4 regions of the Mesorhizobium sp. WSM4823 genome follow, and region 1 is predicted to be linked to each of the others. Evidence: riboswitches for the same ligand, from Rfam matches in the RefSeq annotation. Region 1 holds a riboswitch; each other region holds the start of a gene.
What was found. Region 1 has a riboswitch for cobalamin ahead of AC0L26_RS12645 (aromatic ring-hydroxylating oxygenase subunit alpha). Riboswitches for the same ligand answer to the same signal wherever they lie in the genome.

Region 1 (5,757 bases):
CGTTTAGCCAGCGCAGCATCGACATCATCGGCGTCACGCCGGAGCCGGCTGAAATGAACAGATATTTGGCCGCGGGATGGCTGTGCAGCGAAAAGTCGCCCGCCGGCCCATAGGCCTTCACGTGAACGCCGGGCTTGAGATTGTCGAACATCCAGCGCGTGCCGACGCTGCCGGCCTGCGCCTTCACCGTCACCGCGATCGAAAACGGCCGCGACGGCGAGGACGACAGCGTATAGGTCCGCATCAGCGGGCCGTCACTGGTCGGCAGTTCCAGCGTCACGAACTGCCCCGGTCTGTAGCGGAACCAGGTCTGGTTGTCGGAGCGGAAGGTGAACGTCTTCACGTCAGGCGCCTCGTCGCTGACGCCGATCACTTCCAGAACCTGGAGCCTGTCGTTCCAGGGCGCCATATCGTCGAGATGGCGGTAGAGCCCGAGATCCGTCATTGCGTTCATCTCTTCACGTTTCTCTTCAGGTGACGCTGCGCAGCGCCGGCCGGCCGTCCTCGGCAAGGCGCGGTCCGATGAAGGAGGCGTACCATTCGACGAACTGGATGACGCCGCCCTCATGCAGTTCCGAATAAGGGCCGGGCTCGTAAGCCGGCGACAGGATGCCGAAAGCGTTTTCCTCGACGATGCGGCGGTCCTGGTCGTTGGTCTCGGTCCAGACATGGGTGAGTTCGGCAAGGTCGTAATCGACGCCCTCGACCGCGTCCTTATGGACCAGCCATTTGGTGGTGACGGCGGTTTCGGTGGCGCTGATCGGCAGCACGCGGAAGGTGACCGCATGATCGCCGAGGATGTGGTTCCAGGTCGTCGGATAGTGATAGAGCAGCAGCGAGCCGATACGGTCCGTGGAAACGCTGTCGGAAAGGTTCTTCTTTACGGCGCGTCTTCCCGTCATCGTATAGCTGACGGCGTCGCGCAGCAGCGGCGCGCGGGTGGCGCGGTATTGTCCCGCCGGATCGATGCGGAACTTGCTCGGCAGGCCCGCTGCCTCGCATTTCGTCCAGTGCGCCAGCATCTCGGGATCGCTGTCGGCGCCCTGCACGCCGGTCACGGTCGGTGCCTCCGGGAATGTCTTGCACAGTTCCGGATGATTGCCGGCGCAATGATAGCACTCGCGGTTGTTTTCCCAGACGAGCTTCCAGTTGCCCTTCTCGACGATAGTCGATTCGAACGCCACCTTTGCCTCGCGCAGCCGGTGCGGCAACAGGTAAGGTTCGATCATGGCGCGCATCGGCGCGAAATCGGCGGGCTCCTTGGCCAGGCAGATGAAGATGTAGCCGCCGACGCTCTCGCAAGCGACCGGCCTCAGGCCGAACTGGCTTTTGTCGAAACCGTCCGCCATCTGGCGGGCGAACAGAAGCCGGCCGTCCAACTCGTAGGTCCATTGGTGATAGGGGCAGACGAGCTTCGCCGCCGTGCCCTTGTCGGCATTGCAGACGCGGCTGCCGCGATGCCGGCAGGAGTTGTGGAAGGCATTGATCTTGCCTTGCTGGTCGCGGACCAGCACAACCGGATAATCGCCGATCTGGGCGGTGATGTAGCTGCCCGGCTTCGGCAGTTCGCAATCATGGCCGATGAACAGCCAGTCGCGATACCAGATCAGCTCCATGTCGAGTTTGAAGAAGTCGGCATCGGTGTAGAAGGGCTGCTCGAGCGAGTAGCCTTGCCTGCGGCCGTGCAAGAGCCTCAGCATGTCGTTGCGCGTGTCCATGTCCTGTCCTCTTGGCTAAGGACTGACTATGGTGGTGATGGAGGAAGGATCGGCGCAGGCCGGCGAACGGCCGGCATGAACTATCCGCCTCTTGACCGCCCACCGCGATCAGTCGAGTTCAACACCTCGGGCTGGTTTCCGGGCTCTGGAGTGTCCTTGCGGGCGGTCGCGACACCTTCCCAGGCTTGTGGCCCAGTGGTCTCCCGTTGCGACTTGAACTCCACCACCGTTGCGGGGGCAGCGCCGGGTTCTGACCGGCTTCCCAATTCTCCGCTTCGTCGTCACCAAGCGGCACCTGAGATGGTGTGATCTAATCATGACGGCCGGCCGACTGTCGGCATGAAAGCGACATCGTATCCATGCGGCGCGACACAGCCGGCCAAACCTGCAGGTTGGCAATAGCAGGGCTGGAACCCCATTTTTCGGCGGCCATTGCCGGCGGTCGTGGCATCGAATCCGACCCGTAGCGGAGACAAAGAAGGTTAACAGTTTCCAAAAGTGACTATTAGCCACTTCTAAAATCGAACCGAACGGTTCGTTTCTGTTGACAATGCGTGTATAACGCTGTGAACGCAGGTCCGCCAATCCGTCAAATGGGCGAATAGTGCATTCGGCTTAAGTAATTGAAAGAACAACCAAAGTCGATGCAGATAGAAGCACCTGGTACAATTTCAAGGTGCAGATTCTTGGTCCACACGGAACAACTTCGTGATTGGAATCTGCCGGATGGCCTTCCCACATCGGGCCTGTCCGAACGACGCGAATTCCTTTCAAGACACGCCGCTAGACGGACCGAAAACTAAGATACTGGAGTACCAACAATGAAAAAGATTGCTCTTGCTGCCGTCGCCGTTTTGGCCATCACCGGCAGTGCCTTTGCCGGCAGCGACCATTATGGGTCCGACGGCGCCAACCAGCCGACTGCTGCGGTCGACAGCTCTTACACGGCTTCCATTCAGAAGCCGGCTCACGCTGAAAAGCCCGTTGTCCAGGGCGCCGACCGTAACCGTTTCGGCAATTAACAGCTGATCCCACAATTAACAGCTGATCCCAGACAGGCGGCGGCCAAGTCTGCCGCTCGGGATCTGACAAATCTGGAGTACTAGAAATGAAAAAGATCATTCTTGCCACTGCCGCCATTTTGGCCATCTCCGGCAGCGCTTTTGCCGGTAGCGACAACTTTGGATCCAACGGCGCCAACCAGCCGGCCGTTGGGGTCGACAGCTCGTACACGGCTTCGGTTCAGAATTCGGCATTGGCGCAGAATCCGGTTCCGGCTGACGAGAAGCCCGTCAACAGCAGTGACCGTGACCGCTTCGGCAACAACTAACAGTCAGTTCCAACAGAGCGGCGGCATCTGCCCGCCGCTCTGGTGGAACATGAAAATCCAGGAACATTAAAATGAAGAAGATTGCTCTCACTGCCGCCGCACTTTTGCTTGTTGCCGGCAGCGCCTATGCCAACAACGACAAGGTTGGCGGGACCGACATCAACGAGCAGGCGACCGTCAACGTCGACAACACGCAGACGTCTTCGGTGCGCAACACCGCTTCGCCGGTCTACAAGCTGCTCAATTCGTCGGGCGACGTACACAAGTCCGCCCCGCAGGGCAGCGACCGGAACCTGTTCGGCCGCTAGCGCATCGGCCCGAAAATCGGAATCGATTTTCGGAAAGCACGATGCGTAGGTTCAAAGTGTTAGAGCGACTTGAAAGCGCAAGAGCGGCGGGCTTTGCCCGCCGCTCTTGTTTTTGGCTTCGCCAAACTGCTTATATCGGCAGTCTTGCGGCCTCTCTCAGGCCGCCTTTGCTTCCGCTTCGTGAAGCGTGAAGGACCGCCCGTCGGCATCGAAGATGTGGAGGTCGCCAGCGTCCGCACTCAGCCGCAGCTTTGCCCCGCGCTTGACCTCGACATTGCCGGGCAGCTTGGTCACCAGCGGCAGGTCGGCGCGGCCGATGTCGACATAGACAAGCTGGACCTCGCCGAGCTGCTCGACATAGTCGACCGTTCCCTCGAAAAGATAATCCGCACCGCTAGCGATCACCAGATCCTCCGGCCGCACGCCGAAGCTCACCGAAGCACCTTTCGCTGAAGCAGGCGTGGCGATCGGCACCGTCGCCTTGCGCCCGCCGACATGGCTGACCATGGTCGGGTTGCCTGATTTGTCGATCGTCGCCGGCAGGATGTTCATGGCCGGCGAGCCGATGAACTGGGCGACGAACAGATTGCCGGGTTTCTTGTAGAGCTCCATCGGCGTGCCGACCTGCTCGATATGACCATCCTTGAGAACCACGATGCGGTCGGCCAGCGTCATTGCCTCGACCTGGTCGTGGGTGACGTAGATCATCGTTGTGGCAGGCATCGACTCCTTGAGCTTGGCGATCTCGATGCGGGTTGCGACGCGCAGTGCCGCGTCGAGGTTCGACAGCGGCTCGTCGAACAGGAAGACCTTCGGGTTGCGCACGATGGCGCGGCCGATTGCGACGCGCTGGCGCTGGCCGCCCGACATCGCCTTGGGCAAGCGGTCGAGATATTTGGTCAGCTGCAGGATTTCCGCCGCCTGGCGCACCCGCTTGTCGATCTCGGCCTTGCTCTCCTTACCGATCTTCATCGAGAACGCCATGTTGTCGTAGACGGTCATGTGCGGATAAAGCGCATAGGACTGGAACACCATGGCGATGCCCCGTTTCGACGGCGGCACGTCGTTGACCACCTCGCCGTCGATCCTGAGCTCTCCGGAGGTGATTTCCTCAAGCCCGGCGATGGACCGCAGCAAGGTCGACTTGCCGCAGCCCGAAGGCCCGACGAAGACGATGAACTCGCCCGACCTTATGTCGAGGTCGATGCCGTGCAGAATGTTGAGATTGCCGTAAGATTTCTTCACTTGCCTTAGCGTGACATCGGCCATGGTTCCCTCCAGTGAATTGCAAACTTAGTCGATGCGCCCGAACCAGGCGCCGTAGCCGCCGAGGCGGATAGAACCGGCGCCAGTCTGTCCCGAAAACCCGTGCCCCGGCAAGGGCTGCAGCGAGCGTCCGGCGAGATCGATTTCGGCCGGTCGGCTGCCGAGATTGAAGACGCAGACGATCTGCTCGTTGCCCTCGCGACGCGTGAAGGCGACCGTATCGCCTTCGCTTTCGATGAAGTCGATATCGCCCTTGGCCAGCGCCGGGTGCAATCGGCGGAAGCCGAGAAAGCGCCGGTAGTGTTCGAGCAGCGAGCTGTCGTCGCCCTGCTGCACATCGACCGCTTGCGAAAGGTGCTTGGTGGGCACGGGCAGCCATGGCTTTGCCTTGGAGAAGCCGCCATTGCTGTCGGCGCCATTCCAGACCATCGGCGTGCGGCAACCGTCGCGGCCCTTGAATTCCGGCCAGAAGCGGATGCCGTAGGGGTCCTGCAGATCCTCGAATTGCAATTCCGCTTCGCCAAGACCGAGCTCCTCGCCCTGATAGATGCAGACCGAGCCGCGCAGCGACATCAGCAGTGCCGAGATCACCTTGAGATAGGCGGTCTGGTCGGCTTCACCGGCCGCCCAGCGCGAGGCAGTACGCATCACGTCGTGGTTGGAGAAGGCCCAGCACGACCAGCCGTCGCTGGCGACCTTGCCGAACGCCTCCAGCACCGAACGCACCTTGGCCGCGCTGATCTTTTCGGGCGCCAGAAAGTCGAACGAGTAGCACATGTGCACGCGCTTGCCGCCGGCGGTATAGGCCGCCACCACCTCCAGCCCGCGTTGTGAATCGCCGACTTCGCCGACCGCCGCCGTCGCCGGATATTCGTCGAGCAGGGCGCGGAAGCGTTCGAGGAAACCGAGGTTTTCGGGGCGGCTCTTGTCGTAGAGGTGATCCTGATAGTTGTACGGGTTGACGGAAGGCGCCGTCTGGTCGTTGCGCTCTTCGGGCGGCAGCGGCGGATTGTCCTCCAGACCCTGGCTGTGGAAATAGAAGTTGATGGTGTCGAGACGGAAGCCGTCGACGCCGCGCTCCAGCCAGAAACGGGTGACATCGAGCAGCGCATCCTGGACCGCGCGGCTGTGGAAG
Region 2 (5,757 bases), on a different contig from region 1:
AACCGCTGCCATTGCATCGGGATGCCGGCGCTGGTTTCGCAGCTATAACGTTCGCCGAGACCGGCGATGAGAAACGGCCGGCTGGTCTCAAAACGCGGCGGCTCGAGATTGGTGAGGAAGGACTGGTCCATCAGGATCGGCTCCACGAGATCGAGGTTGTCTAGCGAGCCTTGCGCGCGCACCAGTTCCGGCGTGGTGCCGAATTGGTCGCGGAAGGCGCGGGTGAAGGCCTCATGCGAGGCATAGCCGGTGTCGAGAGCGAGCGAGAGGATGTCGGGTGCACCGGCGGCGAGCTTGCGCGCCGCTTCGGTCAGCCGGCGAGAACGCATGTAACCCATCACCGAACGGCCGGTCGCCGCACCGAAAGCCCGCGTCACGTGAAAGCGCGACACCCCGCTGCTCTTGGCGACATCGTCGAGCGAGACGGATTCCGGCAGATGGCTTTCGACGAACCACAGCGCTTTCTCGGTTGGATTCATGTGGCTCCTTGCATGGGCTCGGGTCTTCGCGTCGGCAGGTCATCGTGCCGTTTCCTGGAGCTCGCAGTTTGATCGAAATTGCGCACCGCGCAAATCGCGACGGCGGCCGGCAGTCGAAGGCGTCAGGCGAAAGAGCTTGACAGGAGCAAGCAACGTCTTTTAGGTAGTAACGTTATTACATAACGAGATCCATATGACTCCTTCTAACAAGACCCTAGCTCTCGTGGCTTTCCGAGCCCCGGAAATTTATTGCGCTGTGATTGGCGGGAAACTAGGCTGGGCGACTGATGGTCCCCGAGTCGAAAGGCGAGGGGTGAAAAGGGAACACGGTGAGATCTTCGGATCGAGGCCGTGGCTGCCCCCGCAACTGTAAGCGGTTAGCAAGATCCGAAATGCCACTGGCCGGCAAGGCTGGGAAGGCAGGATGGCGCAAAGACCCGCGAGCCAGGAGACCTGCCATCGGCTTGAGTTGACCGGACGGGGTGTGCCGGGAGGAGACGTGGACATCGGTCTTGTCGGCCGATCGGTCCAGCTTCCTTCCGTCGCCATTGAGAAAGTGACGGTAAGTTGGACGCCTCCCAGCCTCTTCTTGAAGCGCGCGAACTGAGCGCGACGGCGAATGGCCAGCGCCTGGTCAGCGCGGTAAGCCTTTCGGTGGCGGCGGGCGACCGCCTCGCCATCATCGGCCCCAACGGCGCCGGCAAGACGACTCTGTTGCGCATGCTATGCGGTACGCTGCGGCCAAGCGCGGGAGAGGTGAGATTTTCCGGCCGCCGGCTGGAGACGTTCTCGGCCGCCGAGCGGGCGCTGCGCATGGCGGTCGTCGGCCAGACCGATCAGCCCGATCCGCGGCTTGCCGTAATAGACTACGTCGAGCTTGGGCGCGTCCCGCATGCCGGTTTGCGACGAAGGAGCGAGCAACGCGACATCGTCGTCGAAGCGCTTCGAAGGACCGGCCTGCTGCCGCTGCTCGGCCGCACGATCGGCTCGCTGTCCGGTGGCGAGCGGCAGCGCGCCCAATTGGCACGCGCCATCGCCCAGGAGCCTAAAATCCTGTTCCTCGACGAACCGACCAATCATCTCGATCCGCGCGCCCGCAGCGAACTTCTCGAACTTGTGTCGCAGTTTGGCATGACCGTCGTGGCGGTGCTTCACGATCTGTCGCTGGTCACGCCATTTGCCACCAGGGTCGCGGTGATGAACGAGGCCCGCCTGCAGGCACTCGCCGGTCCGCGCGAGGCGCTGACCAAACAGTTGATCCGCGAGATTTTCGGCGTCGACGTGCTTCGGCTGCGCCATCCCACCGAAGACCGCGAACTCACGGTCTTCGAAGTTCCAAACCGCGCCTCTTCCGATTTAACCAAGGAGCAACATCCGTGAAACGCCTCGCACTGTCTTTTGCTTCCCTCCTGCTTGCCCAGACCGCCTTGGCTTTTCCGGTAACTGTCGACAGCTGCGGCACGCCGCTGACCTTCGATGCCGCGCCGAAGCGCGCCGTCATCCAGGATCTGAACATGGCCGAGATGGCCTTCGCGCTGGGGCTGCAACCGTCGATCGTCGGCCTGACCGGCATCACCGGAGGGTACAAGGTCGGTCCGGAATTCAAGGCCGAGCAGGGCGCGATCCCAGAACTCGCGCCGAAATACCCGACGCTCGAAAGCCTCGTCGCCGTCGAGCCCGATTTCTTCTTCGCCGGCTGGTACTACGGCATGAAGCCGGGCGGCGAGGTGACGCCCGATACGCTGGCGCCGCACGGTATCAAGACGTTGGTGCTGACGGAAAGCTGCGTCCACCTCGACAGCAACCGCCTCGCCGCCTCGATGGACCTGCTCTATGGCGACGTCGAGAAGCTGGGCAAGATTTTCGGCAAGGAGGCCAAGGCGAAAAAACTTGTTTCCGACTGGAAAGCGCAACTCGCCGAGATCACGGCAAAGGTCGGCGACAGCAAGGGAACGCGGGTGTTTCTTTACGACTCCGGCGAAGACAAACCCTTCACATCAGGCAAGTTCGCGATCCCCAGCGCGATGATCGCCGCTGCCGGCGGCGACAACGTCATGGCCGACATGCAGACGAGCTGGGGCAACACGGATTGGGAAACGGTCGCCTCCCGCAATCCGCAGTTCCTGGTCCTGCTCGATTACCAGGACGGCGGCGGCTACCGCAAACTGCTCGATTTCCTCAAAGCCCATCCGGCGATGAAGGAGACCGATGCGGTCAAGAATGAACGCTTCGTCGCGCTGCGCTATGCCGAACTGACGCCCGGGCCGGCCAATATCGAGGCGATCGGCAAGATCGCCAAGGCGATGCACCCGGAAGCTTTTTGATTCTGGCGTCGAAATTCTGGTCAGATGCTTGCGTTGACGAATCGCATGCCTTGGAGGTTGGCCGAAACGCCCATCGCTTCGTCATCCTGGGGCGGAGCAAGGAGCGAAGCGACGCGGCGCAGACCCCAGGATCCATGCCGTGACTTCAAGGCGCTGCTGCGGTGCAGAATTCTGCTCCGTGGCACTCTTCGCTCAAGGTTACGGCATGGATCCCAGGGTCTCCGCGACGGAGCTTCGCTCCTGCTTCGCCCTGGGATGACGAAGCTGGAGAGGCTTCGGCCAATCTCGAATGCCGGCGAAGCAATGGCATGCGTGAAAACGTGAGCTTGCTGCATAAGCCATTCCTACCGGCCATGATTGCGGGGGCGGCAGCGGTGGCCGTTCTTGCACTGTTGTCGATCGCCTATGGCTCGACGGTGATCCCGCTGACGGACGTCGTTGGCGCGCTCGGACATGCGGCCGGACTGGGCGGAGACATCGTGTCCGGTCCGGTCGGCAAGATCGTCGTCGATCTCAGGCCGCCGCGCACGATCATGGCCATCTGTGTCGGCGCCGGGCTGGGCGTCATCGGCGCGCTGCTGCAGACGGTAACGCGCAACGACCTTGCCGACCCATTCCTGTTCGGCCTGTCTTCCGGTGCCGCGGCCGGTGCAGTTTCCGTCATCACCATTTTTGGCGACCGTTTCGGCATCTGGACCCTGCCGGTCGCCGCCTTCACCGGCGGCATATTGGCCGCCGGCATCGTGCTTCTGCTGGTTTCCAGAGTGAGGGGGCAAGGCCCCGAACGGCTGATACTGGCCGGCCTTGCCGTCTCGTTCATGTTCACCGCCTTGACCAATTATCTCGTCTTTGCCGGAGACCAGCGCGCCGCGCACTCGGTGCTGTTCTGGACGATGGGCGGGCTCGGATTGGCGCGATGGGACAATGTCGGGCTGGCTGCTCTGGGCGCAGGCACCATCCTTGCTTATGCGCTGTGGAACCACCGTCGGCTCGACGCTTTCCTTGCCGGCGAAAATGCCGCCGAAAGCCTCGGCGTCCCGGTTGTGCGGATGCGCAGGACGACATTTCTCGTCGCCGCTTTCTCGACGGCGATCCTTGTCTCGGTCGCCGGCGTCATAGGTTTCGTCGGCCTGATGATCCCGCATCTGTCCAGGACCCTGGCCGGCCCGTTGCACCTGCGCCTGATTGCAAGCTGCGCCCTGTTCGGAGCGGTGCTGTTGCTGGCAAGCGACCTTCTGGCGCGCACGCTGCTGCCGCCGCAGGAACTGCCGATCGGCATCATCACCAGTTCGGTTGGTGCTTTCTTCGTCGTGACGATGCTCATTCGCAATCGTTCGGCATGACTGTCATGCAAGTTTGCCGCCTTCTGGCACAATGCTGCTCCTTGAATGATGAGCACGCTTATAATATATGCCGCTTATGGTTTCCGACGGCATCGACAGATTGGGCTTTTTGATCCACGACGTGCAGCGCCTGATGCGCAAGCGCTTCGAGGCGAAGGCCAGCGGGCTCGGCCTGTCCTCGGCGCAATGGCGGCTGATGGTCCGCGTCGCCAAGGAAGAAGGCATCACGCAGGCGCGGCTCGCCGAACTCCTCGAGATCGAGCCGATCAGCGTATCGCGCCTGGTCGACCGGATGGAGGAGGGCGGCTGGATCGAGCGTCGTGCCGACGCTGCCGACCGCCGCGTCCGCATGATCTTTCCAACTGCCAAGGCGAGCGAGGCCTACGCAGAGGTCAAGAGCCTCGCTGGCGAAGTCTATGAAGAATCGCTGACCGGCGTGTCGCCGCAAGATCGCCGCGTCCTGATCAAGGCGCTGGAGGCGATGGCCGAAAACCTTGCGGACGGCGACACGGCGTCCTGCGAAAAAGTCAAGAATACAGAAGGCGCAGCAGCATGAACGCGGTAGCCAAAGTAGATGAGAATGCAACCAAGCTGGAGATGGAAGCTCCCGCGCAGCCGGCAGCTCCGGCTACGGTCGCTCCGCAGCTAGCGCCGGTGGCGCCGAAGAAGAAGCGCCGTGCCGGCCGCTTCCTTTTGATGTTTGCGCTCCCCGTGGCGTTGATTGCCGGCGGCAGCTACGTCTGGGTGACCGGTGGCCGCTACCAGGAGACGGAAAACGCCAATCTGCAGCAGGCCAAGGTTTCGATCGCCGCCGACACGGCGGGCCGCATCGTTCAGGTCGACATTTTCGACAACCAGTCCGTTAAGCAGGGCGATGTGCTGTTCGTCATCGATCCCGAGCCCTACCGGATTGCATTGGCCCAGGCCGACGCCGCGGTGGCCGCCGCGCGCCTCAATGTCCAGCAGTTGCGTGCCGCCTACAGCCAGGCGATAGCGCAGGAGAAGTCCGACGCCAGCCAGGTCGACTACGCGCAGTCGCAATACGACCGGGCCGCCGACCTTGCCCGCAAGGGCATCAATGCCAAGTCGTCGCTGGACGAGGCCAGGAACGATCTCGACAAGGCCAAGCAGCAACTGGCGGTGGCCGAGCAGGGCATCCTCAGCGCCAAGGCGGCACTTGGCGGCAATCCCGATATCGAGACCGACAACCATCCGACCGTGATGGCAGCGCTCGCCGCGCGCGACAAGGCTGCCTACGATTTGGCGCAGACCACGGTCAGGGCACCGGCCGATGGCATCGTCAGCCAGGCTGCCTCGTTCAAGATCGGCCAGTATGTCGGCTCGGGCACGCCGCTGTTTTCGCTGGTCGAGACCGGCGATACCTGGATCGATGCCAATTTCAAGGAAACCCAACTCACCCACATGAAGCCGGGCCAGAAGGCCGAAATCGTGGTCGATACCTATCCGGGCAAGACGTTCGAAGCCACGGTCCAGGCGATCGGCGCCGGCACGGGGGCCGAGTTCTCGCTGCTGCCCGCTCAGAACGCCACCGGCAACTGGGTCAAGGTCACCCAGCGCATTCCGGTGCGCCTGCAACTGGCCGATGCCGAT
Region 3 (5,757 bases), on a different contig from region 1:
AACCCCTCGGTCATGCCAAGCGCCGGCATGACGTCGCGCAGCTTTTCCTTGGATGCATCGACGACATGCTGAACGCCGAGCTTTTTCGCCAGCGCCAGCCGCACCGGGTTGATGTCGGTGATGACGACTTTCCGGGCACCGACGCATTGCGCGACGAGCGCGCCCATGATGCCGATCGGCCCGGCGCCGGTGACCAGCACGTCTTCGCCGACCAGATCGAAGGACAATGCCGTGTGGACGGCATTGCCCAAGGGATCGAAGATAGCGGCGATCTCGTCGGGCACATCATCGGGGATAGGCACGACATTGTGCTGCGGGATCGCCAGATATTCGCCGAAGGCGCCGGGGCGGTTGACGCCGACGCCGAGCGTGTTGCGACAGAGATGCCCCCTGCCCGCACGGCAGTTGCGGCAATGGCCGCAAACGATATGGCCTTCGCCCGACACGCGCTGGCCGACCTTGTATTCGGTGACCGCTGCGCCGAAATCGGCAACGGTGCCGACGAATTCATGGCCGGTCACCATCGGCACCGGCACGGTCTTCTGCGCCCACTGGTCCCAATTGTAGATGTGAACATCGGTGCCGCAGATCGCCGCCTTCTTGATCTTGATCAGCACGTCGTTAGGGCCGATCTCCGGCACCGGCACCTCTTCCATCCAGATGCCCGGTTCGGCCTTGGCCTTCACCAGCGCCTTCATCATATTCGACATCAGATGCTCCTTACACCTTGGTTGGTTCCACTCCTCGCCACTCCTCGGCAGCTACACAACGGAAAGGTAGGCTCGGAGAGCACACCTGAGATCTTTGGGCCGATCGGAATGCCGACGGGGGGCCTTTGTGTCAAAGCAACACTCCACGGCGAGCCGTGCGCGTGAAAAGCTCTGTTCCAGCGAACCTCAGCAAAAGCGGAGCACACGCCGTGCCAGATGCAGCCAGCTTCAATTCAAGCGATGAGGAATGGTCGCAGCTTGCGGCTGGGCGGTATGGCTATTTGTCGATGCCCGCCAAATGCAACGCATATCCTTTGATTAGACACTCTGGATGGTCAACCTCGCCGCCGATTTGTCGATGGTGCCGGTGCACAGGCGGCATCTGCAAGCGTTGATCCCTCGCGTCTGTCGGCCGCTGGCCCTGTGAGGCAGAAGCTCACGGACAAAACCGCCTTCCTTCGTGGTCGAAATCACCCGTCCGGGGACTAAGCGGCTTCCCAGATCCTGCCCCGGCGCTGAGCCGTCGTGCCGACCTTCGGCTGGACGACAAGGGTGGGGACTCGCACGCGTCGACCGATGTCTTCGCGGCTTTCGATGCCGTCCTTTCTGCCTCAAATTATGCGCGAGGCCCGCGGGCCAAATGTTTGGTCACAGTGGCTCGGCGGCCCGCGCCTGCGCTTTCTCCCGTAGCGCGCATGCTGCGGCGACCATGTTGATGAGGGCAGGGCGGACCTCTTCCCAATTCCTTGTTTTGAGGCCGCAGTCCGGATTCACCCACAGTTGGCCGTCCGACAGTCGCTCGCGAGCAAGTTGGGCGAGATGCAAAATCTCGCCGATCTCGGGGACACGTGGCGAGTGAATGTCGTAGACGCCGGGACCGATTTCGTTCGGATATTTCGACTTGGTGAAGGCGTCCAGCAGTTCCATTTTGGAGCGCGACGTCTCGATTGAAATCACGTCCGCGTCCAGTTCAGCGATCGAGTCGATGATCTCATTGAACTCCGAATAGCACATGTGGGTGTGAATTTGGGTCGCGTCCTCTACACCCGTCGAGGCGAGCCGGAAGCATTCGACAGCCCAGCCGAGATAATGTTTCCAATGGGACTTCCGCAGGGGCAAGCCTTCGCGAAACGCGGCCTCATCGATCTGGATCACCCTTGCGCCAGCTTTTTCAAGGTCGGCCACTTCATCGCGGATGGCGAGTGCGATCTGGCGGCAGACCTCGGCGCGGGGTACGTCGTCGCGCACAAAAGACCAGTTAAGAATCGTCACTGGGCCAGTGAGCATGCCCTTCACCGGCTTTTTCGTCAGCGACTGGGCAAATTGCCACCAGATGACCGTCATCGGATTGGGCCGCGATACGTCGCCGAAGATGATGGGAGGGCGCACGAGTCGGGAGCCATAACTTTGCACCCAGCCATGCTGGGTGAAGGCGAGGCCGGACAGCTGCTCGCCGAAATGCTGCACCATGTCGTTGCGTTCGAACTCGCCATGTACCAGCACGTCCAGCCCGATCTCCTCCTGCCAGCGGACCGCCGCCTCGGTCTCCTTCTTCAGAAAGGCCTGGTAGTCGATATAGCTCAGCCGGCCCTTCGCATGAGCGGAGCGCGCCCTGCGCACCTCGGGCGTTTGCGGGAAGGACCCGATGGTCGTCGTCGGGAACAGCGGCAGGGCGAGCGTGTCAGCCTGGACTCTCGAGCGCTTGGCAAATGCGCTCTTTCGTTGCTTCATGGCGCCGTCAATGCTGCTGACGCGCCCGCGGACGAGCGGATCGTGGGCCTTTGTCGACATTGCGCGCGCGGCGGCCGCCTCATCAGAAGCCTTTAGCCCGCCTGTTACGGCCTCCCTGCCTTCGGACAAGGCTTGGGCCAGCACGAGCAGCTCTTCAGTCTTCTGGGCGGCGAATGCCAGCCACGAACGGACGTCTACATCGGGCGCGGTCTCCATCCGCAGGTCCATCGGCACGTGAAGCATCGAGCAGGAAGGCGCAATTTCGACGCGGTCCAGCGGCCAACCGACGATGACCGGCTTGATGCTGTCGAGAATGGCGGTCAGGTTCGCGCGCCAGACATTGCGGCCGTCGATCAGGCCAAGTGAGAGCACCAGATCCTTCGGTGCGAGCCGACCAACCGTCTCCAACTGCTCGGGAGCGCGCACGAGGTCGAGATGCAGCCCCGCCAGGCGCAGCGAAAGCGCGGTCTCGAGATTGTTTCCCAGCGGCCCGAAATAGGTAGCCAGCATAATTTTCACCTTGGGCGCGGCTTTCGACAGCTGCCCGTAGGTGAATTCGAAGGCAGCTCGTTCGTTCGGGTTGAGATCGAGCACAAGCGCCGGCTCGTCAATCTGCACCCAGTCGGCCCCCGAGAGCTCCAGCCTCTGCAGGAGTTGCTCGTAGACCGGCAGCAGGCGCGGTAGCAGCGCTATGGGATTGAAGCCCTGGTCGGGAGACTTCGCCAGCTTGAGGAAGGTCACCGGTCCAAGGATGACCGGGCGTGTATGGATGCCGAGCTCTTTTGCCTCCAGAAAGTGATCGACTGGTTTCGTCGACGAGAGGGCGAAGGTCTGATCGTCCCCAAGCTCCGGCACGAGGTAGTGGTAGTTGGTGTCGAACCATTTGGTCATTTCCATCGCGGTCACGCGCTGCCCCTGAACTGCATGCCCGTGACTGGCGTGTCCGCACCCCGCGCTATCGCCCTGCGTCCCGCGCGCCATCGCGAAGTAGATGTCAAGCGGGATCTCGCCGCCCGTCCAGCCGTAACGAGCTGGGACGGCGCCGACCATTGCTGCGGTGTCGAGCACATGGTCATACAGTGAGAAATCGTTCGACGGGATTTTCGACACGCCGCGGGCGTGCTGCTCGCTCCAGCTGGCGGCACGCAGTGCCTTCGCCGTCGCCAGAAGGTTGGCAGCAGACGATTTTCCGGACCAGTAGCTTTCGAGCGCGAATTTCAGTTCTCGCCGGCGACCGATACGCGGCACGCCAAGCGTTGCTATGGGAACTTGCTGGGAGACATTCATTCCATACCCCGATGGTTGGGGCCGGGACAAGAAGGCGCTAGCAGGCCGGCATCAACGCCGAGCTGCCGCGACCACCAGACACCCCGCCCGCGGACGTTGTTCGTCGTGGCAGGTCTCCTGACTCGCGGGTCACAGCCTCTGCCACGTCTTCCGGGGGAGTTCGCCCCAGTGACATTGGTGGGTTTGGCTCGCCGCTTACAGTTGCGGGGGCAGCGTAGGCATTGCACCGGCTTCCCTCTTAGCTCCGCTACGGCAAAGCCTTGCGGAGGAACCACGACATGCCGGACAATCGCAGTAGCCCACTTTCTTGTCAATGTCGTATAAACAAATGTATATGTGTTTATGTGAATTGTTAGCCTGCGGCGTGTTTCCAAATTCCATGTCGCCGTCGGCTGAGCCTTCTGCGCGACTCTCCGGTGTGTGCAGACTGTGGCTCGCCCTCGGGCAATCTGCCTTTGTACGGTCCCGTCTCAAAACTTCGCCAAAAAGTGCGTATTGGCCAGTCATGAGGGGCGGCAGTACTGACCCGAGGTGGGACAACATTCCTGAGCCTCAACAATCAGAAGTTTGGAGAAAAACCGGCATCCTTCTCGGACTGGTACGTTCGATTTACACGCGCCTGTCTGGACAGCGTGCACAACGGAAGGTGGGCAATACGTGGCCGAAAAGCCGCCTTACAGCAACCCAGTCTGCTCAGCCTCGCGGCGCAGATTCTGCCGTGGCCTGGGGCCGATCTGCTGGATCACCAATCCGGCCGCCAGTGAGCCAAGGTCGCCGCAAGTCTGCAGGTCGCGGCCTTGCGTGTAGCCATGCAGGAAGCCGGCGGCATAGAGATCGCCGGCGCCCGTCGTGTCGACCAGTTCCTTGATGGCGGTCGCCTTGATGACCACGGTCTCGTCGCCGCGCACGATCACCGAGCCTTTTTCCGAGCGGGTCACGGCGGCGATCCGGCAATCCTTGCGGATCTGGGCCAGCGCCTCGTCGAACGACGATGTCTGGTAGAGCGACTTGATCTCGTGGCTGTTGGCAAAGACGATGTCGACCGTGCCCGAACGCATCAGCTCAAGGAATTCGTCGCGGTAGCGGTCGACGCAGAACGAATCCGACAGTGTCATCGACACTTCTCGGCCTGCTGCGTGCGCCAGCTTCGCCGTCTGGCGGATTGCCTCCTTGGCGCGCGGCGGGTCCCACAGATAGCCTTCGAAATAGGTGACCTTGGCGCCAGACGCCTTGTCGGCTTCGACATCCTCAGGGCCAAGCTCGACGCAGGCGCCGAGATAGGTGTTCATCGAGCGCTCGCCGTCGGGCGTGACGAAGATCATCGAGCGCGCCGTCGGCGGCTCACCCTTGAGCGGTATGGTGTCGAAGGCGACGCCCTGCGCATGGATGTCGTGCGCGTAGATTTCGCCAAGCGCATCGTTGGAGACCTTGCCGAAGAAGGCGGCGCGGCCGCCGAAGCTGGCGACGCCGGCCGCCGTGTTGCCGGCGCTGCCGCCGGAGGCTTCAATCGCCGGCCCCATGCGGCTGTAGAGCAGCTCGGCGCGCTGTGTGTCGATGAGGTTCATCGCGCCCTTGATGATGCCGTTGGTCTCGAGGAATTCCTCGTCGCACTGGGCGATGATGTCGACAATGGCATTGCCGATGCAAAGCACGTCATAATCCGGCATCAAAATCTCCGCCAAAACCCGAGCCGGCTTTTTGCCACGCCGGGGCCGGCCTGTTTTGGCCAGTTTGGAATGGGTCGCCCTATGCCGACGCATCCAATACCGGTGCATCACGCAGCTGCCGGTCCTGCCTCTCGCAAAAGGTCGTCAGCTCTGTCCGTCTTTTCCCAGGTGAACTCCGGCTCTTCGCGGCCGAAGTGTCCGTATGTAGCGGTCTTGCGGTAAATCGGCCGTAAGAGATCAAGCGCCTTGATGATGCCTTTCGGCCGGAGATCGAAAAGCTCAAGGACGGCGTGCTCGATCCTCTTTTCATCAATCTTCGCGGTTCCGAATGTATTGACGAGGACTGACACCGGTGCGGCCAC
Region 4 (5,757 bases), on a different contig from region 1:
CCTGATAAACTGGTCCGATCCGCTCCTGTTGATTTCCTTCGGTTTTTACTCCACTTTTCTCTCCTGACATAGATGCCGCCAAAACCCTGCTAGCATGGCGCGGAATCATCGCCCAACCTTTGGTCGAACCACAACAGAGTGCCGTCTGCATGAAGGAAAAAATCTCACTCGCCATGGCCCGGCGCATTGCGCTTGCAGCGCAGGGCTTTGCCGATCCTCGCCCTAATAGCACGCCTGATCGCCGCCATCTGGCCCGTGTACTTGGCCGGACCGGCCTGCTGCAGATCGATTCCGTCAGTGCGGTGGTGCGTGCCCACTATATGCCGCTCTATTCCAGGCTTGGCCCCTACCCGCTCGCGCTGCTCGATAACGCCGCCGTGACGCGCAAGCGCAAGGTCTTCGAGTATTGGGCGCATGAAGCCTCCTTTCTGCCGGTCGAAACCTATCCGCTGATGCGCTGGCGCATGGAACGGGCCGAGCGTGGCGAGGAAATGTACAATGGGCTGGCCAAATGGGGCCGCGAACGCGCCGGCTACATTGAAGACATTTATCGCGAGGTCGTCGAACGCGGCCCGATCGCTGCTTCCGCCCTCGAAGGCCAAAAGGGAAACGGCGGCTGGTGGGGCTGGAGCGATGCCAAGCACGCTTTCGAATGGCTGTTCTGGGCCGGCCGCATCACCACGGCAGCGCGTCGTGGCTTCGAGCGGCTTTACGATCTGCCCGAACGGGTGCTGCCGCCGGCGGTGCTCGCTCTGCCGGTGCCATCCCCTGAGGATGCGCATCGCGAATTGCTGCGCATTTCCGCCCGCGCCCACGGCGTCGCGACTGCGGGCGACCTGCGTGACTATTTTCGCCTCTCTCCCGCCGACATCAAGGGCCGGATCGAGGAACTGGTCGAGGTGGGCGACCTTTTGCCGGTGCGCGTCGAAGGCTGGAGCAAGCCGGCTTACCTTCACAAGGACGCCCGTTTTCCGCGCAAGATCCAAGCGCGCGCGTTGCTCGCTCCGTTTGATCCCGTTGTCTTCGAGCGCTCCCGAACGGAAAGGCTGTTCGACTTCCGCTATCGCATCGAGATCTACACCCCGGCCGAAAAGCGCCAATACGGCTATTATGTGCTGCCGTTCCTGCTCGGCGAGAGGATCGTGGCGCGCGTCGACCTCAAGGCCGACCGCCCCGCCGGCGTGCTGCGCGTCCATGCGGCCTATGCCGAGCCCGGCGCGCCGCCTGAAACGGCGGCCGCGCTGGTCGACGAATTGAAGCAGATGCAGGGCTGGCTCGGCCTGGAACGGATTGAAGTCACGCCCGCAGGCGATCTAGGTCCGGCGTTGGCCGACATCATCGCGTCGTAGACACGCGTTGACACGCCTGCATACACAAGCCTAAATCCGGTTCAGACGGTCTCCTCTCGGCAAAGGGAGGAGCCAAGAGGGAATGCGGTGCGAAATCTCGATTTCAAATCCGCGGCTGTCCCCGCAACTGTAAGCGACGAGCCAAGGCCGAAAACCACTGGGACGGTCCCGGGAAGGCGGCACCAAGGCGATGACCCGCGAGCCAGGAGACCTGCCGTCTAGGACTTAAAGAATCCGATCGCCTGGCGGGTTTTCCGGGCAAGGAGCCTGATTTGGAACGCGACAGCAGTTTTCCAGCTGAGACAGCGGACGTATTGTCCGGCGATTGTGATACCTTGGCCGGCGTCACCGTGATCGTCTGCGCCTCCTGCCGTGACGAGACCGGCTCCGACGGCCATCCCCGCGCCGGCGAACTGCTTGCCGAAGACACGCGCCGCGCTGCATCAGGCGAGAATATCCGTATCCGCACCGTCGAGTGCCTCGGCAACTGCAAGCGCCGGCTGAGCGCCGCGATCCTGCGCGACGGCTGCTGGAGCTATGTCTTCGGCGACCTGACCGCGACCAGCGGCGCCGATCTCGTCGCCGGCGCAAAGCTCTTCGCCACCTCGACCGATGGCCTCATTCCATGGCGCGGCCGCCCCGATTGCCTGAAGCGCGGCCTCGTCGCCCGCATCCCTCCCCTCGACCTTTTGAAGGATCAGATATGACCGCTTCCCTCTCCCGCGTGCCCTGCACCGTCGTCACCGGCTTCCTCGGCGCCGGCAAGACGACGCTGATCCGCCATCTGCTGGAAAACGCCGGTGGCAAGCGGCTAGCCATCATCGTCAACGAGTTCGGCGACATCGGCATCGACGGCGAGATCCTGAAGGGATGCGGCATCGACACCTGCCCCGAGGAAAACATCGTCGAACTGGCCAATGGCTGTATCTGCTGCACCGTCGCCGATGATTTCGTCCCGGCGCTCGACCAGATCCTGTCTTTGACGCCGAAGGTCGACCATATCCTGATCGAGACCTCTGGGCTGGCTCTGCCCAAACCGCTAGTCCAGGCCTTCCAGTGGCCGACGGTCAAGAGCCGGGTGACGGTCGACGGCGTCATTGCCGTGGTCGACGGACCGGCGCTGGCCGAAGGCCGCGTCGCCAACGACATGGACGCCCTGCAGGCGCAGCGCGCGCAGGACGAGACGCTCGACCACGACGATCCGGTCGAGGAAGTGTTCGAGGACCAGCTCGCTTGCGCCGACCTGATCATATTGTCGAAGAGCGATTTGATGGATGCCGCCGGCTCGGCGCGTGCCAATGCCATCATCGGTGAGCACGCCGCGCGTGCCGTCAAGATCGTGCCGGCCTCGCAGGGTAAGGTCGATCCATCTGTGCTGCTCGGCCTCGGCCTCGCCGTCGAGGACGACATCGAGAACCGCAAGACCCATCACGACGACGAGCTCGACCACGAGCACGACGACTTCGATTCCTTCGTCATCGATATTCCGTCGATCGCCAATCCCGATGAGCTGGCTTTGCGCGTCGCCACGGCGGCGAAGGAAGAAAATGTGCTGCGCGTCAAGGGTTTCGTCGAGGTCGGCGGCAAGCCGATGCGGCTGTTGCTGCAGGCTGTCGGGCCGCGGGTCAATCATTATTACGACCGCGCCTGGACCGCTGAAGATGACCGCCGCTCGCGCCTCGTTGTCATCGGCCTGAAAGGGCTGAACCGCCCGGCCATCGAACGTATCCTCGCCGGCTGACCTCAGGCACGAGCCGCGATGCACATCCTCACCACAACATCCGCCTCGCTCGACGATCTCGCCGAGCCTGTCGATCTCAGGCAGACGCCTGCGGATGTCGTGGCGCTGTCCTTCACCGACAGCGATCTGGCCGGGCTGGCGGCGGCGTGGAAGGCGGACGCGGATCGCCTGCCGTCGATGCGGCTTGCGGCTCTGCGCGACCTGCGCCATCCGATGTCCGTCGACCTCTGGATCGACAGCGTCGCCCAGCACGCCAAGGTCGTCCTGGTTCGTATCCTCGGCGGCTATGACTGGTGGCGCTATGGCTGCGACCAGCTTGCCGTTGTCGCACGAGATCGCGGTATCAAGCTGGCGCTCCTACCCGGCGAGAGCCACGACGAGGATTTGCGGCTGATCGAAGGCTCGACGCTGCCCCGCGAGGACTTGGACGGGCTGCTCGGCTATTTTCGCGAGGGCGGCGCGGAGAATATGAAGGCGCTGGTCACCCGTCTCGCAGGGTTGGCCGGTATGGACACGGCGATCGTCGAGCCGGTCAGAGTGCCAAAGGCGGGATATTATCAGCCGGGACTTGGGGTCGTAGAACGCGTCGTCCCCCTCCCCCTCAGGGGGAGGGTCCGGCCGCAGGCCGGGGGTGGGGTCCTCTCTGACGCGCGCCGACAGAAAAAAACGTCGAGCACTGCCGCAACGACCCCACCCGGCCCTTCGGGCCACCCTCCCCTCGAGGGGGAGGGAGATGCCGCGCCCATCATCCCGATCCTCTTCTACCGTTCGATGCTGCTGGCCGCCGATGTCGCGCCCGTGGACGCGCTTTTCGAGGTGCTAAGCGCGCGCGGCATGGCCCCCGTTCCCATCTTCGTCTCCAGCCTCAAGGACCCGGCATCGCTCGCCTTTGTCGAGACTGCGCTCGCGACCCTGAAGCCTGCCGCTATCATCACCGCCACGGCCTTCGCCTCCGGTGCCGAACCCGGCATCGAAACCCTGTTCGACCGCGCCGGCGTGCCGGTGTTCCAGGTCATCGTCGCGACGACACGCCGCGACATCTGGCAAAACAATCAGCGCGGCCTGGCGCCCGCCGACCTCGCCATGCATGTCGTGTTGCCGGAGCTCGACGGCCGTATCCTCGCCGGCGCCATTTCCTTCAAGGGCGAGGCCGAAACCGATCCCGCATTGGCCTTCCGCGCTTTCGCCAACCGGCCGGAGCCGGACCGCGTCGCGCAAGTGGCTGCCCGCATCGAGGCCTTCATCCGCCTGCAGCGGACGCCCCGCAAAGAGCGCAAGCTCGCCATCCTGATCCCCGACTATCCGAGCGCCCCCGGCCGCACCGGCTATGCCGTCGGCCTTGATGTGCCGTCCAGCGTGCTGGCGATGCTGCACGACCTGAGCGAACAGGGCTACGCCGTTGAAGGGATTCCGCAAACGCCGCGCGCGTTGCTGGAGATGCTGGAGGTGGCCGGGCAGGGATTGAGTCTGGAGGATTATCTGGCCTTCTCCACGGAATTGCCGAAAGCGGCATACGCCGCCGTGGAGGCGGCATGGGGTAAGGCAAAAGATGAAGCAGGCTCGCGCGAGGCACCCCCCTCTGTCCTGCCGGACATCTCCCCCTCAAGGGGGGAGATTGCGCCCTCATCTCTGCTTTCGCCGATCTCCAACGCTGCAGGAAGAGAGCCGGCAATGGAGCCGCCAATCTCCCCCCTTGAGGGGGAGATGTCCGGCAGGACAGAGGGGGGTGTTCAAGCGCCCACCACCGCAAATTTCCCCTTCCGCGCCGCCACCTTCGGCAACATCACTGTGGCGCTCGCCCCTGATCGCGGTCGCTCCGCGGACCGCCGCGCCGACTATCACGACCCGACATTGCCGCCGCGCCACGCGCTGATCGCCTTCGGCCTGTGGCTGCGCAAGACGCTCGGCGTCCATGCCCTCATCCATGTCGGCGCCCATGGCACGCTGGAATGGCTGCCTGGCAAGACCGTTGCGCTCAGCGAAACCTGTTTTCCCGAGATCGTCACCGGTCCCCTGCCCGTCATCTATCCCTTCATCGTCTCCAACCCAGGAGAGGCAGCACAAGCCAAGCGGCGCATCGCCGCCGTCACCCTCGGCCATCTGCCGCCGCCGCTGGCCGGCGCCGGACTCGACGAAAACCAGCACCGGCTTGAACGGCTGGTCGACGAATACGCCCAGGCTGACGGGCTCGACCGCCGCCGCCGCGACCGCCTGGCGAAGCTGATCGTCGAGACCGCGCAGAAGACCGGTCTCGCTTCCGAAGCCGGCGTTGCCAAAACCGACGCGCCAGACGAAGCACTGCGCCGCATCGACGCCTGGCTCTGCGACCTCAAGGACTTCGCCATCAAGGACGGGCTGCACATTTATGGCCGCTCGCCCAAGGGGGACGGCGCGGGCGAGGCCGATCCGCTGCGCGAACAAAGTGCGGCCGCCGAGAAAGCAGCGCTGCTTGCCGCCCTAGACGGCCGCCATGTCGCCGCCGGTCCTGCCGGTGCGCCGGCGCGGGGCCGGCGCGATGTGCTCCCGACCGGCCGCAACCTGTTCACATCGGATCCGCGCTCCATGCCGACGCCGACATCCTTCGATCTCGGCACGGCCGCGGCTGAAGAGGTGGTACGCAGCTACATGCAATCGCATGGCGATTGGCCGCGCTCGCTGGTCATCGAT

Region 2: linked by a shared signal. The riboswitch ahead of AC0L26_RS29325 (ABC transporter ATP-binding protein) and the one ahead of AC0L26_RS12645 (aromatic ring-hydroxylating oxygenase subunit alpha) in region 1 are both predicted to bind cobalamin.
Region 3: linked by a shared signal. The riboswitch ahead of metE (5-methyltetrahydropteroyltriglutamate--homocysteine S-methyltransferase) and the one ahead of AC0L26_RS12645 (aromatic ring-hydroxylating oxygenase subunit alpha) in region 1 are both predicted to bind cobalamin.
Region 4: linked by a shared signal. The riboswitch ahead of AC0L26_RS16405 (DUF1636 family protein) and the one ahead of AC0L26_RS12645 (aromatic ring-hydroxylating oxygenase subunit alpha) in region 1 are both predicted to bind cobalamin.

Annotation. Positions count from the first base shown of each region.
Region 1 covers NZ_JBVVQL010000004.1:138,629-144,385, reverse strand. Annotated here, with positions in the region: gene AC0L26_RS12650 (FAD-binding oxidoreductase) at 1-445, opposite strand, end outside; gene AC0L26_RS12645 (aromatic ring-hydroxylating oxygenase subunit alpha) at 471-1,718, opposite strand; cobalamin riboswitch at 1,831-2,032, opposite strand; gene AC0L26_RS12640 (DUF680 domain-containing protein) at 2,540-2,740, shown strand; gene AC0L26_RS12635 (DUF680 domain-containing protein) at 2,827-3,048, shown strand; gene AC0L26_RS12630 (DUF680 domain-containing protein) at 3,120-3,356, shown strand; gene AC0L26_RS12625 (ABC transporter ATP-binding protein) at 3,513-4,625, opposite strand; gene bglA (beta-galactosidase BglA) at 4,650-5,757, opposite strand, start outside.
Region 2 covers NZ_JBVVQL010000020.1:6,202-11,958, reverse strand. Annotated here, with positions in the region: gene AC0L26_RS29330 (GyrI-like domain-containing protein) at 1-479, opposite strand, end outside; cobalamin riboswitch at 751-954, shown strand; gene AC0L26_RS29325 (ABC transporter ATP-binding protein) at 1,047-1,859, shown strand; gene AC0L26_RS29320 (ABC transporter substrate-binding protein) at 1,856-2,803, shown strand; gene AC0L26_RS29315 (FecCD family ABC transporter permease) at 3,112-4,146, shown strand; gene AC0L26_RS29310 (MarR family winged helix-turn-helix transcriptional regulator) at 4,223-4,702, shown strand; gene AC0L26_RS29305 (HlyD family secretion protein) at 4,699-5,757, shown strand, end outside.
Region 3 covers NZ_JBVVQL010000023.1:21,771-27,527, forward strand. Annotated here, with positions in the region: gene tdh (L-threonine 3-dehydrogenase) at 1-710, opposite strand, end outside; gene metE (5-methyltetrahydropteroyltriglutamate--homocysteine S-methyltransferase) at 1,359-3,704, opposite strand; cobalamin riboswitch at 3,819-4,019, opposite strand; gene AC0L26_RS30400 (adenosine kinase) at 4,403-5,395, opposite strand; gene metK (methionine adenosyltransferase) at 5,503-5,757, opposite strand, start outside.
Region 4 covers NZ_JBVVQL010000005.1:331,826-337,582, forward strand. Annotated here, with positions in the region: gene AC0L26_RS16400 (winged helix-turn-helix domain-containing protein) at 150-1,349, shown strand; cobalamin riboswitch at 1,379-1,582, shown strand; gene AC0L26_RS16405 (DUF1636 family protein) at 1,622-2,056, shown strand; gene cobW (cobalamin biosynthesis protein CobW) at 2,053-3,090, shown strand; gene AC0L26_RS16415 (cobaltochelatase subunit CobN) at 3,109-5,757, shown strand, end outside.